Regions from separate parts of the Williamsia sp. SKLECPSW1 genome, predicted to be linked through region 2. Evidence: riboswitches for the same ligand, from Rfam matches in the RefSeq annotation. Region 2 holds a riboswitch; each other region holds the start of a gene.

Region 1 (5,762 bases), 2.6 Mb from region 2:
AGCCGATCGCGTTCAGGTCGTCGAGCACCTCCATCTTCGAGCGCGCCGCCTCGATGGACGTGACGTCCGCGTCGAGATCGGCGATGGCCGTGATGACCTCACCGAACTCGGAGTAACAGAGGTGGGTGTGGATCTGCGTCGCGTCGGAGACGCCGGAGGTGGCCAGGCGGAACGCGTCCACCGCCCACCGCAGGTAGGCCTTCTGATCGGCCGCCCTCAGCGGCAGCAGCTCGCGCAGGGCGGGTTCGTCGACCTGGACGATCCCGATGCCCGCGTTCTGCAGGTCGACGGTCTCGTCGCGGATGGCCAGCGCGATCTGGTTCGCCGTCTGCGCCAGCGGCTGGTCGTCGCGGACGAACGACCACGCCAGGATCGTCACCGGGCCGGTCAGCATCCCCTTCACGGGCTTCGGCGTGAGTGCCTGTGCGTAGGTGGCCCATTCGACGGTCATCGGGGTGGGGCGCGAGACGTCGCCGAACAGGATCGGCGGACGGACGCATCGGCTCCCGTAGGACTGCACCCAGCCGTTGTGGGTCGCGGCGAACCCGTCGAGCTGCTCGGCGAAGTACTGCACCATGTCGTTGCGCTCGGGCTCCCCGTGTACGAGGACGTCGAGACCGAGCTCCTCCTGCAGACGGATCACCGACTCGACCTCGGCGCGCATCCGCGAGGTGTACTCGGACTCGTCGATCTCGCCCGACCGCAGCGCGGCGCGGGCGAGACGGATCTCGGAGGTCTGCGGGTAGGAGCCGATCGTGGTGGTCGGCAGTACCGGCAGCCCGAGGCGGGCGTCCTGCTCCGTGCGCCGGTCGGCAGCCGGCCCGCGGGAGATCCCGCGTTCGACGACCTCGGCGACGCGCGCGCGGGTGCGGGCGTCGTTCACGCGCGGGTCGGAGCGCCGGGATGCCGCGGCGGCGGCCGCGGCCTCGAGGTCGGCCGCCACCGCCTCCCGCCCCTCGCCGAGTGCCCGGGACAGCGTGACGACCTCGGCGACCTTCTCGAGCCCGAACGCGAGCCACGGGCGCAGGGTCTCGTCGAGGCGATCCTCGGCGGCCACGGTGTACGGCACGTGCAGCAGCGAGCACGACGTCGCCACGGCCACGTTCCGCGCGCTGCCCAGCAGCGTCGCCAGGGTCGCCAGTGCCCGGTCGAGATCGGCGCGCCAGATGTTGCGGCCGTTCACCACGCCGGCGACCAGGAGTTTGTCGGCCAGGCCGGTGGTCGACACGACCCGATCGGGGTCGCCGCGCACGAGGTCGACGGCCACACCGTCGATCGCGGTGGCGGCGAGGGCGCCGAGCGCGTCGCCGAGGTCCCCGAAGTACCCGGCGACGAGCAGCGCGGGCCGGTCGGTGAGGTCGCCGAGCCGCCCGTAGGCGTGGGACGCGAGGGCGGCGGGGTCGTCGGCGAGGTCGGTGGCGAGGGCGGGCTCGTCGAACTGGACCCACTGTGCGCCCGCGGCGCGCAACTGCGAGAGCAGGTCGACGTAGAGCGGCAGCAGCTCGTCGAGGCGGGAGATCGGTGCGGCCCCACCGTCGACGGCCTTGCCCAGCAGCAGGTAGGTGATCGGACCGATGACGACCGGGCGCGCGGGGACGCCCAGTTCGATCGCCTCGGCCAGCTCGGCCAGCACCTTCGCGGGGTTCATCGAGAACGTCGTCGCGTCGGAGATCTCCGGGACGATGTAGTGGTAGTTCGTGTCGAACCACTTCGTCATCTCCATCGCCGTCACCGACTGCACGCCGCGTGCGGCCGCAAAGTATCGGTCGAGCGGGTCGGGGATGTCGTCGTAGCGCGGCGGCAGCGTTCCGAGCAGGACGCTGGTGTCGAGCACCTGGTCGTAGAACGAGAACGTGTTGACCGGTACGGAGTCGAGTCCGCTGTCGCGGAGTCGGGCGAGGTCGCTGCGTCGCAGGTCGCCGGCCTGGGCGAGCAGTGCGTCGCGGTCGACACGCCCCGCCCAGTACGCCTCGGTGGCGCGTTTGAGCTCGCGGTTCGGGCCGATGCGGGGTGCGCCCAGGACGGTGGCGCGGAAATCGCTCGACTGCTGTGTGCGGGAACGGATGTCGGACATTCGGGTGGATCCTCCGGGTGTGGAGCGGATGGTCATCGCCCATACCCGGCGCACCCCGGAGAGACGTCGACGCCCACACCGTCGGACGACGACACGACCACCCCACGGCACCACCCGTCGCGATGACGGCTGCCGCGCGGCGACCCACCTTCTCCGGTCACACGCCCAGTCCACGAGGCGACGAACCGTCCACCGCGGCGCGGCGGACACGGCTGGCAGGTCTTCGGACTCGTGGGCGAGCGCTCGCGCGCACCTACTGATCGACGCTTCCCGGGCCGTGGCCCAGTGCTGATGTCGACGGTCGTTCCCACTCACCGCTGCGGGACAGTCCCGGATTCCCACCGGGTTCCCTCTCGTGGGGCCGACATCCGGTCGCCCGGTTGTCGATCCCACTCGATGTGGCGTCGTCGGCGACCCGGGAACCGGGAGCCGTCGTCGTCACAGACCAGCTGCGGGGCCGACCATACGCCGCGTCAGAAGTCGCCCGCGCTGCGGCGCAGCGATTCGATGACGTCGGCGAGCGTGGTCGCCGCGGTCTCGTCGACGCCGATGTCGGCGAAGACCTCGCGGTTGAGCACCTCGGTCGCCTCCTCCACTGTCGACCGGCCGATCTCGGTGATCTCGACGAGCGTCGTCCGACCGTCGGTGGGGTGGGGGATACGGCGGACCAGGCCGGCCGACTCGAGACGGCGGATCGCGTGGGTGACGCTGGTGACGTGGACCTGCAGGCGCACGCTGGCCTTCGTGATGGGCAGGGCGCCGGTGCGGCTGAAGGCGAGCAGCCGGAGCAGTTCGAACCGGGAGAAGCTGAGGTCGAAGGGTCGCAGTGCGGATTCGACGCGGGCGAGCAGGATCTGGTGCGCACGCATGACAGAGGTGACCGCGACCATTCCGGGCACGACGTCGCCCCAGCCCGCGGCCACCCAGTTGTCCCGCGCCCGGGCGATCGGGTCGAAACCAGGACCGTCAGTGGCCATCGGCGCATCCTGAGACCATTGCGCCATTCTCGCCGATGGGGGCCGGTGACCTGTCACAACCCCGCGAACTCAACGGCTGTCGAGAGGACGTCCTCGAGCATCGCCGGGGTGAGGCGTCCGGTGAAGGTGTTCTGCTGACTGACGTGATAGCTGCCGAACAGGCGCAGCGGCGGGACGTCGTGGCCGGGTGCCGCGGGGAGGTCGACGGAGGCCCCGTGGCCGAACTTCGGCCGCGGCACCGGGATGTCGTGGCCGTGGCCGCGTAGTGCGGTGAGGGCGGCCTGCCAGCCGAAGCCGCCGAGGGCGAGGACGGCCTTGGCCGTCGGTGCGAGCAGGGTCAGTTCGCGGTCGAGCCAGTGCCCACAGGTGTCCCGTTCGGCGACGGTGGGCTTGTTGTCGGGTGGGGCGCAGTGCACCGGGGCGGTGATGCGGACCCCGCGCAGGGTGAGGCCGTCGTCGGCGGCCACCGCGGTCGGTTGGCTGGCGACTCCGACGGCGTGCAGTGCGGCGAACAGGACGTCGCCGCTGCGGTCGCCGGTGAACATCCGGCCGGTCCGGTTGGCGCCGTGGGCGGCCGGGGCGAGGCCCACGATGATCAGCCGGGCGTCCGACGGGCCGAACCCGGGGACCGGTCGGCCCCAGTAGGTCTGGTCGGCGAAGGCGCGTCGCTTCTCGCGGGCGACACGCTCCCGCCACTCGACGAGCCGCGGGCAGGCACGGCAGTCGACGAGTGCGGCGTCGAGCGCGGCGAGGTCGGGCGCCTCCGCGGCGGCGCTGGGCAGGGTCACGGCGGCGCAGTCCCGCGCAGTCGCGGCGCCGGGAGGTCGACGGCATGGTCGGCCTCGCGCAGCGTGATCAGCGACTCGTCGACCCAGGCACACAGACCAGCGACGTCGACCCCCTCCGGGGCGTCGCGGACCGGCGCGATGGCGTCGCGGCCACGCTCCAGCAACCGTCGGGCGCCGTCGGTGTTGCCGCGGGCGGCGTGGGTGGCGCCGACCGCGAGCTGGGCGAGCCCCTTCCACAGGGCTCGGTCGGCATCCGGCGCCTGCTTCCACGTCGCCTCGAGGATCTCGTGTGCGCGGAACGGCCATCCGGTGTCGAGCAGGTCCTGGGCGACGGTCAGCGACTCCGCCGGGGTGAGCGGGACCTCGTCGCCGGGACCGGGCGGCGTCACGCCGGTCGCGTCGCGGGGCAGCGGTCGGCCCAGACGGTCGCGCGGGCGGGCGTTGTGGGCGCGCCCGTCGGCGTCGCGGTCGCGTGACAGTCCGATCACCCCTCTCGTCGTCAGCGGATCGCTTTGCGTGCTTCCGGCCAGAATGCCGCACCCGCGATCGCGACGCCGCCGGCCCCGATGATGGTCACCGCTGCATCGACGCTCTCGCGGCCCTGCTGGGACCAGTAGACGTCCTCGAGATCGAGCAGGAGCGCCAGCTCGTCGACGATGAGCGCGGTCGCCACGCCGTAGCTGATGGCGGTCAGCGGGTGACGCCGGTGGTGCTCGGCGCCGCGGACGGCGACCGCACCGACGCCGCCGAGCATGAGGATGCCGATGTTGTAGTGGTGGAAGTGCCTGCCGTGCAGACTCATCCCGCCGCCCGCCGGGCCGTGGCCCGCCCGGATCCAGTGGGTGAGGGCGCGCACCGCGACGAAGGTCGTGGTGAACGAGGTCCACGACAGCAGCGCGGCCTGTTGACCCGGGTCGAGCGAGCGTCGCCAGGCGCGGCGCAGCCGGTGTGCGCGCGGAGGGCGGGGTGGCGCGGGAGGCGCGCCGGTCGCGTCACCCGGGGCGTGGGGCGCCGCAGTCGCGGCCTGGTCGTCTGGCGGTGGGGCTTCCTGCATGTCGTCGACGATGACAGATCGCCCGCGGCCCGCACACGGGGAAGGTCGCGAGTGTCGCGCCGCGATGTTCGCGGTCGCGACATTCCCGTCAGGCCGAGGTCTCCACGGGCGGTCCGACGTAGGTCGCGCGGGGTCGGATGATGTGGCGGTCGCGCGCCTGCTCGAGCACGTTGGCCGTCCACCCGACGACGCGGCTGACGGCGAAGGTGGGTGTGAACATCTCGCGGGGAAGGCCGCAGCGGTCCATCACGACGCCCGCATAGAACTCGACGTTGGCGTAGCGGGGGCGGTCCGGCCGGGCCGCGGAGAGGACGTCGACGACGGCGCGTTCGACCTCGACGGCCACGTCCGCCGTCCGGCCGCCGAGACGTGTGGCGACCTCGCGCAGCAGTTCGGACCGGGGATCGCGCGTGCGGTAGACGGCATGTCCGAAGCCCATGAGACGTCGGCCGGCGGAGAGTTCGTCCCGAGCCCAGGCGCGGGCGACGTCACCGGCATCCGCGGCCGTCATGGCCTGACCGCCGCGGGCCACGATCGCGTCGAGCGCATCGAGTGCCCGGTCCGGGGCGCCGCCGTGCAGCGGGCCGGAGAAGGCGCCGATGGCACCGCAGATCGCCGACGGCATGTCCGCGCCGGTGGAGGCGATGACGCGGGCGGTGAACGTCGACGCGTTGAAACCGTGCTCGACGGTGGCGATGAGGTACTGCTCGATCGCTCGGGTCTCGTCGGGTCCGGCAACCTCACCGGTGGCCGCGTACAGCCAGTGGCCGGCGGTGTCGAGCTCATCTCGGGGGCTGATCGGGTCGAGTCCGTGCGCGGCGCGGTGTACCGCCCCGAGCAGCGTCGGGACCATCGCGCACAGCCGGATC
Region 2 (5,762 bases):
GCCGTTGCCGCCGAAGAGCTGAACCGCCTCCATGGCGACGTCGGTGGCGGCCTTCGACGAGTACAGCTTCATCGCCGACGCCTCCGCGAGGCTGATCGACTTGCGGTCCTTGCCCCGCTCGAGGGCGCTGAAGATCATGTTCTGCACGTTGATCCGCGCGATCTCCATCTCGGCGAGCTTGAGCTGGATGAGCTGGAACTGCCCGATGTTCTTGCCCCACAGGGTTCGGTTGCGGGCGTAGTCGACCGAGAGCCGCAGGCACTCGTTGATGATGCCCAGCGAGAGCGCGGCGATCCCGACCCGCTCCATCGTGAAGCCGGCCTTCGCGCCCTCGCCGCCACGCGTGTCCGCGCCGGTGTCCTCGGTCTCGCCCAGGAGACGGTCCTTGGACACGCGCACGTCGTCGAAGAACAGCTCACCGGTCGGCGAGCTCATCGTGCCCATCTTCTTGAACGGCTTACCCTGCGTGAGGCCCTCCATGCCCTTGTCGAGCACGAAGGACAGCACCTTGCGGTCACGGATCGGCGTCCCGTCGCCCTCGTCGAGCTTCGCGAACACGACGATCGTGTCGGCGTACGGGCCGTTGGTGATGAACGTCTTCTGGCCCTTGAGGATGTAGTCGTCGCCGTCGCGCTTGACGGTCGTCTTCATGCCGCCCAATGCATCCGAGCCGGAGTCGGGCTCGGTGATCGCCCAGGCCCCGATCTTCTCGAGGGTCACCAGTTCCGGGAGCCACCGCTTCTTCTGCGCCAGCGTGCCCTTCGACCGGATCGTGCCGACGGTGAGCTGACAGACGCCGAGGGACGCGATGATGCCGAGGCTGACGCCGGCGAGCTCGGTGTTGAGCAGCATGAAGGTGCTGTCGCCCATCCCGCCGCTGACGGCACCGGGCTTGGCCTCTCCCGTGGCCTCGGAGTCGAGTTCACGCTCGAGACCCTCCCGGGCCATCTGGTCGACCCCGAAGGTGGTGTACAGCTTGCGGGCGATGTCGTAGGGCGGGAGAACGCCGGTCTCGAGCTCGTCGAGGTGCGGACGCACCTCCTTGTCGATGAAACCCCGCAGTGCGTCGCGGATCATCAGGTCTTCCTCGGACCACTCGTACATGCCACTCCTCGTCGTGTCCGCCGTGAACTGAATGATGTTTCAGTTTCTGCCCGCCACGATGTCATCCGCCGATGGAAATGTCCACCGTCCACGTCGTGGCAGGGGCGATGTCGACGCCGAGGAATCCCGACGCCCCGAGACCGCGGTGCAGGGTGACAGCCGCCGCGACGACAGGCTTCGCGGCGACGACCACCGGGCCGTCGGCCCGCAGCGCGACGAGCGACCGTTCGATCCGCTCCAGGAACGTCGCGACCGACTCACCGCCGTGCGGCGTCGCGTCGGGATCGGCGAACCACGACCCGAGTTCGGCGGGCGCGATCTCGTCCGGGCGTCGGCCGACCCACGATCCGAGGTCGATGCTCCGCAGGGCCTCGTCGACGACGTGGGCCTCGGCGAGGAGCGCGGCCGTCTCGACGACCGACCGCTCGGGACCGGTGTGGACGAGCGGGACCCGGACTCCGAGCGCGGCGACGTCGCGGCGGCCGCGATCGTCGAGCGGACCGCCCTCGCCGCCGAAGGACAGCGCCCGGTTGGGGCCGGTGCGTCCCGCGGCGACGAGGGTGACCCTCAGCGCAGCGACCCGGCCGGCGCACCCGTCGACCGACGGCCGGCCTCGGCGTGGCGGCCGATCCGGGTGAGCACGATCGCGAACGCGAGCCCGAGCACGGACCACAGGATCATCTGGTTCGCGATCGAGAGGAACCGGAAGTCGCCGACCACGTCGCCGGGGAAGCCCGGGAAGACGATGGTGCCGTCGGCGGACCGCAGTGCCGTCGGCACCTCGTCGAACGACGGCAGCAGTGCCATCGCGACCGCGACACCGACCAGGTAGGTGGCCACGCCCGACACCAGCGCCCACAGGCCGCCGATACGCGGCAGCAGCCAGAACGCCAGCGCGACGGCGGCGACCGCCAGAGCGACCGACACCAGCGTCATCGTGAGATACGAGCCGCTACGGGCCCCGATGGTGTCGTCGTCGCCGACGGCCGGCGGATTGGCCGGATACTTCCCGAACGGCACCAGGTAGACCGCGACGAACCCACCGAACGCGAGTGCGGCGGCGACCCACCGCGGGTCGACCAGGGGGTGACGACGGCCGACGTACGCCCACACGACGGTGAACGCGACGGCGAACAGGGCGCCCATGGCGAGACCGAAGACCACCGACCCCACTCCGGCCCCGATGTTCTCCTGCACCGACCGGGTGAACACCTCGCCGTGCTCGTGGGCACCGTGCTCGCCCGCGAGCATCTCCTCGGCGGCGCTGCGGCCGCCTTCGTAGTCGATGGCCTTCGCGACCTGTGGCTCGATGAACACACGCGCGAACACGTACGCGACGATCCCGGCGACGAGACCTGCGATCAGCCCGCCGCCGATGAACTTCTTCTCCATCTGCTCGTCTCCCGCTCAGTGGCAGGGGAAGCCGAGGAAGTGCCGTGCGTCGTGCACGAACTCGTGGACGTGGGTGTCGGATCCGAAGACCGACACCGCGCCCTGGTCGTAACCGATGAAGTAGTAGGCCAGCGCGGCGAGTGCGGTGGTGGCCGTGAGCCACAGTGCGGTCTCCATGACGGAGACGTCGGGTGTGTCGAGCTGGAGGATCCGGGCCGTGCCGCGACCGGCGGACAGCGTGGAGGTCTGGGACATGGGTCGAACTCCTCTCGTGGGATGGCGCGTCCCACGTGGTGCGGATGAGAAAGCCGTGCGGTGGCGATCTGACTCGACGTGCGGTCTCCCGCTCGTCTCACAGTGGCGCGACCGTCCCGGATTCTCACCGGAGTTCCCCAGCCGCTCGGCTGCACCGAACCCTATGGGTCGGGATCGTTGCTGGTCAACACCGCGAGACGGCGGCAGGAATGCCTGTCGTACCCACGGGGGATGATGGACCGATGAGCACGGCCACCGCCGAGGTGCTGGAACGGTTCAGCGCGCCGACCCGCGACTGGTTCACCGGTGCCTTCGCCGCGCCCACCGCCGCCCAGCTCGGTGCCTGGTCGTCCATCGCCGACGGTGACCACACGCTCGTCGTCGCCCCGACGGGGTCCGGCAAGACGTTGTCGGCGTTCCTGTGGGCACTCGACCGTCTCGCCCGGGAGTCCGGCGGAGGTGAGACCCGTACGCACACCACGTCGGTCCTCTACATCTCGCCGCTCAAAGCCCTCGCCGTGGACGTCGAACGCAACCTGCGCGCGCCCCTGGCGGGCCTGCAGCGGTCGGCGGCGGCGCTGGGCCTGCCGGCACCGGACATCACGGTCGGCGTCCGATCGGGGGACACCCCGACGACGCAGCGCCGTCAGCTGCTGCGCACCCCGCCGGACATCCTCATCACCACGCCGGAGTCGCTGTTCCTGATGTTGACCTCGTCGGCGCGGGACACGTTGCGCGAGGTGCACACCGTCATCGTCGACGAGGTGCACGCGGTCGCGTCGACGAAGCGCGGTACCCATCTGGCCCTGTCACTGGAACGGCTCGACGCCCTGCTCGAGCGGCCCGCGCAGCGCATCGGGCTGTCGGCGACGGTCCGCCCGCCGGAGCGGGTCGCGCAGTTCCTCGCGGGGTCGGCGCCCTGCACCGTGGTCGCGCCGCCGGCGGAGAAGACCTTCGACCTGACAGTCGACGTCCCGGTTCCGGACATGGCCAACATCCCACCTCCGCCCGGTGTGGACGACCTCGACGACGAGATGACCCCCACCGCGGGCTCCCTGTGGCCGTACGTCGAGAACGGCATCGTCGACCTCGTCGAGAAGAACCGGTCGACCATCGTGTTCGCCAACTCCCGACGCCTCGCCGAGCGACTCACGGCCCGCCTCAACGAGATCCATGCCGAGCGGTCCGGTGTCGACCTCGAGACCGACGGCAACGACGCCGTCCCCGGCGGGGCACCGGCCTACGTGATGGGCAGCGGGTCGAGCCAGGGCGCGCCACCGGTCCTCGCCCGTGCCCACCACGGGTCGGTGTCGAAGGAGCAACGCGCACTGATCGAGGACGACCTCAAGGCCGGTCGGCTGCGCTGCGTCGTCGCGACGAGCTCGCTGGAGCTCGGGATCGACATGGGTGCAGTCGATCTCGTCGTGCAGGTGGAGACGCCGCCGTCGGTGGCCGGCGGGCTCCAACGGATCGGACGCGCCGGTCATCAGGTGGGTGAGATCAGCCGTGGCGTGGTGTTCCCCAAGCACCGGGCAGACCTCGTCCACGCGACGGTCGCGGTGCGACGGATGCGCGACGGACTCATCGAGGAGATCGCCGTCCCGGCCAACCCGCTGGACATCCTGGCCCAGCACACCGTGGCCGCCAGCGCCGTCGACGTCCTCGACGTGCAGGACTGGTACGAGACGGTCCGCCGCGCGGCGCCGTACGCGACGCTCGCCTGGTCGGTGTACGAGGCGACCCTCGACCTGCTGTCGGGGCGCTACCCGTCCGACGAGTTCGCCGAGCTGCGGCCCCGCGTGGTGTGGGATCGCGACGCCAACACCATCACCGGCCGGCCCGGCGCGCAGCGCCTCGCGGTCACCTCGGGCGGGTCCATCCCCGACCGCGGGATGTTCGGGGTGTTCATGGTGGGCGAGAAGGCCACGCGTGTCGGTGAACTCGACGAGGAGATGGTCTACGAGTCCCGCGTCGGCGACGTGTTCGCGCTCGGCGCGTCGAGTTGGCGGATCGAGGACATCACCCACGACCGCGTACTGGTCTCCCCCGCCGCCGGCGTCCCCGGCAGGCTGCCGTTCTGGATCGGCGACGCCGTCGGCCGCCCGAGCGAACTGGGTCGCGCGATCGGCGCGTTCATCGGCGAGGTCGGCGATGCCCTGACCCGCGGCGACACCTCGACGCTCACCGCGCAGACCGAACACCTCGGCCTCACCGCGTTCGCGCGCGACAACCTCGTGTCGCTCATCTCCGAGCAGCGCGAGGCGACCGGGCATCTCCCGACCGACCGCACCCTCGTGCTCGAACGGTTCCGCGACGAGCTCGGCGACTGGCGCCTGGTCCTGCACTCGCCCTACGGATTGCGGGTGCATGCGCCGTGGGCGTCGGCGATCGGCGCGCGTCTGCGCGACCGCGTCGGCGTCGACGGCGCGGTCACCGCCTCCGACGACGGCATCATCATCCGACTGCCCGACACCGACGACGAACCCCCCGGTGCGTCGATCGTGGCGCTCGACCCCGACGAGATCGAGGACATCGTCACCGACGAGCTCGGCGGATCGGCGTTGTTCGCCAGTCGGTTCCGCGAATGCGCGGCCCGCGCCCTGCTGCTTCCGCGCCGAAACCCCGGCCGCCGGGCACCGCTGTGGCAGCAACGCCAACGCAGTGCGCAGCTGCTGCAGGTGGCCGCCCGCCACCCGCAGTTCCCGATCATCCTGGAGACGTTGCGCGAGTGTCTGCAGGACGTCTACGACCTGCCCGCCCTCGTCGACCTGCTGCGATCGGTCAGCGGGCGGACGATCCGCATCGTCGAGGTCGCCACCGAGACGCCGTCACCGTTCGCGGCGTCGTTGCTGTTCGGGTACGTCGGCGCCTTCATGTACGAAGACGACGCGCCGCTCGCCGAGCGTCGGGCCGCTGCACTGTCCCTCGACACCGCGCTGCTCGCCCAGCTGCTCGGTCGCATCGACCTGCGGGAACTGCTCGACCCCGCCGTCATCACCGATGTCGAGGCG
Region 3 (5,762 bases), on a different contig from region 2:
GATGAGGTGGTCGACGAGGGTCGCGTGTGCACGTCGCTTCGCCTGGGTCCCCTCGCCGGGGTCGTTGACGAGGAACGGGTAGATCAGCGGCAGATCACCGATCGCCGCGTCGGTCCCGCACGCAGCGGACATCCCGAGGGTCTTGCCGGGCAGCCATTCCAGGTTGCCGTGCTTGCCGACATGTACGACCGCGTCGGCGCCGAACCCGTTGTCGCGGTCGGCTACCCAGCGATAGCACGCCAGATAGTGATGCGAGGGCGGCAGGTCCGGATCGTGGTAGATCGCGACCGGGTTCTCACCGAAGCCACGGGGCGGCTGGACCATCAGCACGACGTTGCCGAAGGTCTTCGCCGCGATGACGACGTCGCCGTCGGCGTTCGCGGTGCGGTCGACGTACAGCTGCCCCGGTGCCGCGCCCCAGTGCTCGGCGACGGCGTCCCGCAAACCGGGATCGAGGGAGTCGAACCACGGCCGGTAGTGCTGCGCCGACAGACGGACGGGATTGGCCGCGAGGGCGTCCTCGGTGAGCCAGTCGGGGTCCTGCCCACCGGCGGCGATCAGGGAGTGGATCAGCGCATCCGAGTCGTTCTCGGCGAGGCCGGGGATGGCGTCCGGGCCGGACTCCGGTCCGATGTCGTAACCGGCGTCGCGCATCGCCCGCAGCAGCGCGAGCACGCTCGCGGGTGTGTCGAGCCCGACGGCGTTGCCTATGCGCGCGTGCTTGGTGGGATACGCGGACAACATGATCGCGATCCGCCGCTGCTGCGGCGGTGTGGACCGCAGACGGGCGTAGGACGTCGCGATGCCGGCGACGCGCGCGCACCGTTCGTGGTCGGGGGCATACCAGGGCAGGCCGTCGTCACCGAACTCCTTGAACGAGAACGGGACGGTGATGATCCGACCGTCGAACTCCGGGACGGCGACCTGGGTGGCGACGTCGAGCGGCGAGAGTCCGTCGTCGTTCTCGTCCCACGCTGCCCGCGACGACGTCAGACACAGCCCCTGCAGGATCGGCACGTCCAGGGAGGCGAGCCGCTCGATGTTCCAGGCGTCGTCGTCCTCCCCCGCCGAGGCGGTCGCGGGGACCGCGCCACCGGCGGCGAGAACGGTGACGACCAGCGCGTCGGCCTGACCGAGGGTGTCGATCAGGTCGTCGGGTGCGGTACGCAGCGAGGCACAGAAGATCGGCAACGAGCGGGCGCCGCGGGCCTCGATCGCATCGCACAGTGCATGGATGTAGCCGACGTTCCCGGCGAGATGCTGGGCCCGGTAGAAGAGCACCGCGACGGTCGGGCCGTCGTGGGTGTCGTCGGACGCGGGGCGCTCGAGCACACCCCAGTGCGGGGTGACCGTCGGCGGCGCGAAGACGGCGCCGGTCATCAGGACGGTGTCGGAGAGGAAGCCGTGCAGCGAGACGAGGTTGTCGACACCGCCCTGAGCGAGGTAGTTGTGCGCCTCCGCGGCGACGCCGCCCGGCACCGTCGACAGCGACATCAGGTCGGGGTCGGGCAACTGCTCACCGGACAGGACCACCGTCGGCAGACCCTGGGCGAGGACGGCGTCGAGGCCCTCCTCCCAGGCGCGACGACCACCGAGGATGCGGACGACGACGAGGTCGGCGCCGTCGAGCACCACCGGGATGTCGGACTCGGGCAGCAGGCGCGCGGGGTTGGCGACCCGATAGTCGGCGCCCGACGCCTTCGCGGTGATGAGGTCGGTGTCCGAGGTGGACAGCAGGACGATCAACGAAGCCTCCCGACCGGGTTCTCGCGCCCGATGCTCGACGGTGACCGGGCAGGGGTCTGACTCGATGTCGTCCGGCGACATCACACAGTGGCGCGACCGTGCCGGAGTCCCACCGGCTTCCCGAATACCCGTTCGGATGGCATCACCCTAGCCTGGAGTGATGTCCCGACCGAGCGACCGCTGCCCCGGCGTGCTCGATCCGCACCCGGCGGCCGACGGTCTCGTGGCACGGATCCGGCTGCCCGGGGGTGCGGTGACCCCGCCGCAGATGCAGGCACTGGCGCAGTTCGCGGCGGACCACGGTGACGGTCACCTCGAGCTGACCGGGCGGGCGAACATCCAGGTCCGCGGCCTCGCGGATGTCGACGACCAGGCCATCGCCGGACTACGCGACGCGGGGCTGCTCCCGTCGGGCGCACACGACCGGGTGCGCAACACGATGGTCTCGCCGCTCTCCGGACGTATCGGTGGTCGCGGCGACGTCCGCGGCCTGGCCCGCGACCTCGACACGGCGCTCCTCGACGACCTCGCGCTCGCGCAGTTGCCCGGTCGCTTCCTCTTCGGACTCGACGACGGTCACGGCGACGTCCTCGCGCACCGTCCGGACGTGGGGGTGCTCGCCGTCGACCCGTCGACGGTCGAGGTGATCCTCGGCGGCGTGCGCACCGGCCGGCTCGTCGCCTCGGACGGGGCGGTGGCGGCGCTCCTCGACGTCGCCCGCCGGTTCGTCGGCCTGCGGGGTGACCGCTGGCGGATCGCCGACCTCGACGCCGTCGAGCTGGACGTGCTGATCGGATCGGTGGACGACGCGACCCGGCCGGCGGTCGGTGAGCCCCTCCCCGTGGTCCCGCACGACGGCCCGCTGGTCGGCTGGATGGACCAGGACGACGGCGCGGTGATGCTCGGCGCGGTCGTCGAACTCGCCCGGATCCCGGCCCGCACGGCCGAGTTCCTCGCCGCCGTCGACCACCCGATCGTCATCACCCCCGACCGCGAGGTGCTGGTCTGTGATCTCGCCGACGGGGTCGCGGAGACGGTGGTGAGGGTTCTCGCGCCGATGGGCGTCATCTACGACGCGACCTCACCGTGGGCGCGGGTGAGCGCCTGCGCGGGGGCACCCGGCTGCTCCCGCTCGCATGCCGACGTCCGGGGCGACCTGGTGGATCACGTGGCGTCGGCCGACCCCGACTCGCTCGACGACCGCGAACACTGGGTCGGCTGCGACCGGGGCTGCGGAAGCCCGCACGGCCCCCACCTGCGGGTCGTCGCCGGCCCGGACGGCTACACCCGCCGCCGGACGGGTGAGAAGCCGTCGTCGGGGCCCCTCTAGGGTGAGGCCCGACATGTACGACTACATCCACGACGGCGCCGAGATCTACCGGCAGTCGTTCGCCACCATCCGCCGCGAGTCCCGGCTCGACGGGTACGACGCGGAGACCGAGAAGGTGGTCGTCCGCATGATCCACGCGTGCGGCCAGGTCGATCTCGTCGACGACGTACGGATCACCCCCGACGCCGTGACCCGTGCCCGTGCCGCGCTGCAGGCGGGTGCGCCCATCCTGTGTGACGCCACGATGGTCGCCTCCGGGGTCACGCGTCGACGGCTCCCCGTCGACAACGACGTGGTGTGCCTCCTGGGTGATCCCCGGACCCCCGATCTGGCCCTCGAACTCCAGACCACCCGCACCGCGGCGGCGGTGCACCTGTGGCAGCCGATGCTCGAGGGGGCGGTGGTCGCGATCGGGAACGCGCCCACCGCGCTGTTCGCCCTGCTCGAGCTCATCGATTCCGGGGCGCCCCGTCCCGCGGTCGTCGTCGGCGCGCCCGTCGGGTTCATCGGTGCCGCGGAATCGGCTGCCGCGCTCGCCGATCGGGACGATCTCGACTACGTCACCGTCCTGGGACGACGCGGCGGGTCTGCGATCACCGCGGCCGCGATCAACGCCCTGGCGAGCCCGGTCGAATGACCGCGCCCGGAACGCTCTGGGGTGTCGGTCTCGGTCCCGGGGACAGCGAGCTGGTCACGGTGAAGGCCGCCCGGATCGTCGGCGAGGCCGACGTGGTCGCGTATCACTGTGCCCAGCACGGGAAGTCGATCGCACTGGGTGTCGCCGAGCCGTATCTGCGAGACGGGCAGCTCCGCGAGGAACTGCGGTATCCGGTCACCACCGAGACCACCGACCACCCCGGTGGCTACCGCGGGGCCCTCGACGACTTCTACGCCGACGCCGCCGCCCGGCTCGCGGCGCACCTGGAGGCGGGGAGGTCGGTCGCCCTTCTCGCCGAGGGCGATCCGCTCTTCTACTCGAGCTTCATGCACATGCACAAGCGGCTCGTCGACCGCTTCCCCACCGAGATCATCCCGGGTGTCACCTCGCCGAGTGCCGCAGTCGCCGCCGTGGGCCTGCCGTGGGTCGAGGCCGACGAGACCACGACCATCCTGCCCGGCACACTCCCCCGCGACGAGCTGGTCCGACGCCTCCGCGACGCGGACGCCGTCGCGATCATGAAGCTGGGACGCACTTTCGAGACCGTGCGCGAGGCGCTGGAGATCGCCGGTGTCGCGGACCGGGCCTGGTACGTCGAGCGGGCGTCGACGGACCGGCAGCGTGTCCTGCCCGTCCGCGACGTCGACCCGTCGTCGGTCCCGTACTTCTCCATGATCGTCGTGCCCGGTGACCTCAACGCCGTCACCACGTCTGCGGTCGCGCCGCCGGAGGTCGCCGTCGGCGAGGTGGTCGTCGTCGGTCTCGGGCCGGGCGCCGACCGATGGACGACACCCGAGGTGACCGAGGAACTCGCGCGCGCCACCGACCTCGTCGGCTACACCACCTACCTTCGACGTGTCACGGCACGCCCGGGCCAACGGGTACATGCCAGCGACAACAAGGTCGAGTCCGAACGAGCCTGTATGGCACTGGATCTCGCCGCACGGGGCGGACAGGTGGTGGTGGTCTCCTCGGGAGACCCCGGCGTGTTCGCCATGGCGTCGGCGGTGGTCGAGATGGCCGCCGACCCCATGTGGTCGCATGTACCCGTCCGGGTGGTGCCGGGTGTGACCGCGGCCAGCGCGGTCGCCGCCGCGGTCGGAGCGCCGCTCGGACACGACTTCGCGGTCCTCTCGCTGTCGGACCGGCTCAAGTCCTGGGAGACGGTGGAGCACCGCGTTCGCGCCGCACTGGCCGCCGACCTCGTGATCGCCGTCTACAACCCCGCCTCGCGGGAACGGACCTGGCAGGTCTCGGCCCTGCGGGACATCGTCGTCGAGCTCGCCGGGCCCGACCGCGTCGTCGTCCTCGGTCGCGACGTCGGCGGCCCCACGGAGACGGTGACCGTCACCACCGCCGGGACGATGGACCCGACCGTGGTCGACATGCGCACCCTGCTCGTCATCGGCTCGTCGACCACCACGGTCGTCGACCGCACCGCCGGGCAGGCTGTGTTCACCTCGCGTCGGTACGACCCCGCAGGAGCCGATCCAGCACCGGCATGACGTCGGCCGGGGTGGAGACGTCGTGGTCGGTCACGGGTACCGGTGGCCGCCGCACCATGACGACCTCCAGCCCCAGTTCCGCGGCCGCGGTGAGTTTCGCCCGGGTCAGCTCGCCACCCGAGTTCTTCGTGACCACCAGATGGATCGCGTTGTCGCGCAGCAGCGCCCGTTCGGAGTCGAGATCGTAGGGTCCCCGACTGCGCAGGATCGTGTGATGCGGTGGCAGCTCGTCGGTGGGTGGGTCGACGACGCGGACGAGAAACCAGGCGGTGTCGATCGCGGCGAACGCGCCGACGTCCTGCCGACCCGTGGTGAGCAGGACGCGACCGCCGCGTGCCGCGACAACCTCGGCTGCGCCCGCGATGTCGTCGACCATCGTCCAGCGGTCCCCGTCCGTCGGTTCCCAGGCGGGTCGGCGAACCGCGACCACCGGCACGCCGACCGTCGTCGCGGCCTGTGCCGCATTGTGCGAGATGCGCCGTGCGAACGGGTGTGTGGCGTCGACGACGACCGGACACCGGTG

Evidence for each region. A riboswitch is a leader RNA that binds a small molecule or an ion and turns the genes downstream of it on or off. The one in region 2 is predicted to bind cobalamin.
Region 1: linked by a shared signal. The riboswitch ahead of metE (5-methyltetrahydropteroyltriglutamate--homocysteine S-methyltransferase) and the one ahead of ACXVUM_RS15300 (CbtB domain-containing protein) in region 2 are both predicted to bind cobalamin.
Region 3: linked by a shared signal. The riboswitch ahead of cobN (cobaltochelatase subunit CobN) and the one ahead of ACXVUM_RS15300 (CbtB domain-containing protein) in region 2 are both predicted to bind cobalamin.

Annotation. Positions count from the first base shown of each region.
Region 1 is NZ_JBTGLI010000001.1:675,104-680,865, reverse strand. Features, by position in the region: gene metE (5-methyltetrahydropteroyltriglutamate--homocysteine S-methyltransferase) at 1-2,074, opposite strand, end outside; cobalamin riboswitch at 2,292-2,426, opposite strand; gene ACXVUM_RS03020 (MarR family transcriptional regulator) at 2,548-3,051, opposite strand; gene ACXVUM_RS03015 (uracil-DNA glycosylase) at 3,105-3,839, opposite strand; gene ACXVUM_RS03010 (DUF309 domain-containing protein) at 3,836-4,327, opposite strand; gene ACXVUM_RS03005 (hypothetical protein) at 4,339-4,893, opposite strand; gene ACXVUM_RS03000 (citrate/2-methylcitrate synthase) at 4,982-5,762, opposite strand, start outside.
Region 2 is NZ_JBTGLI010000001.1:3,249,910-3,255,671, reverse strand. Features, by position in the region: gene ACXVUM_RS15315 (acyl-CoA dehydrogenase family protein) at 1-1,104, opposite strand, end outside; gene ACXVUM_RS15310 (histidine phosphatase family protein) at 1,166-1,777, opposite strand; gene ACXVUM_RS15305 (CbtA family protein) at 1,672-2,496, opposite strand; gene ACXVUM_RS15300 (CbtB domain-containing protein) at 2,512-2,751, opposite strand; adenosylcobalamin (AdoCbl) riboswitch at 2,758-2,915, opposite strand; gene ACXVUM_RS15295 (ATP-dependent helicase) at 2,994-5,762, shown strand, end outside.
Region 3 is NZ_JBTGLI010000002.1:225,428-231,189, forward strand. Features, by position in the region: gene cobN (cobaltochelatase subunit CobN) at 1-1,746, opposite strand, end outside; cobalamin riboswitch at 1,777-1,911, opposite strand; gene cobG (precorrin-3B synthase) at 1,907-3,076, shown strand; gene ACXVUM_RS16925 (precorrin-8X methylmutase) at 3,090-3,713, shown strand; gene ACXVUM_RS16930 (precorrin-2 C(20)-methyltransferase) at 3,710-5,239, shown strand; gene ACXVUM_RS16935 (cobalt-precorrin-6A reductase) at 5,190-5,762, opposite strand, start outside.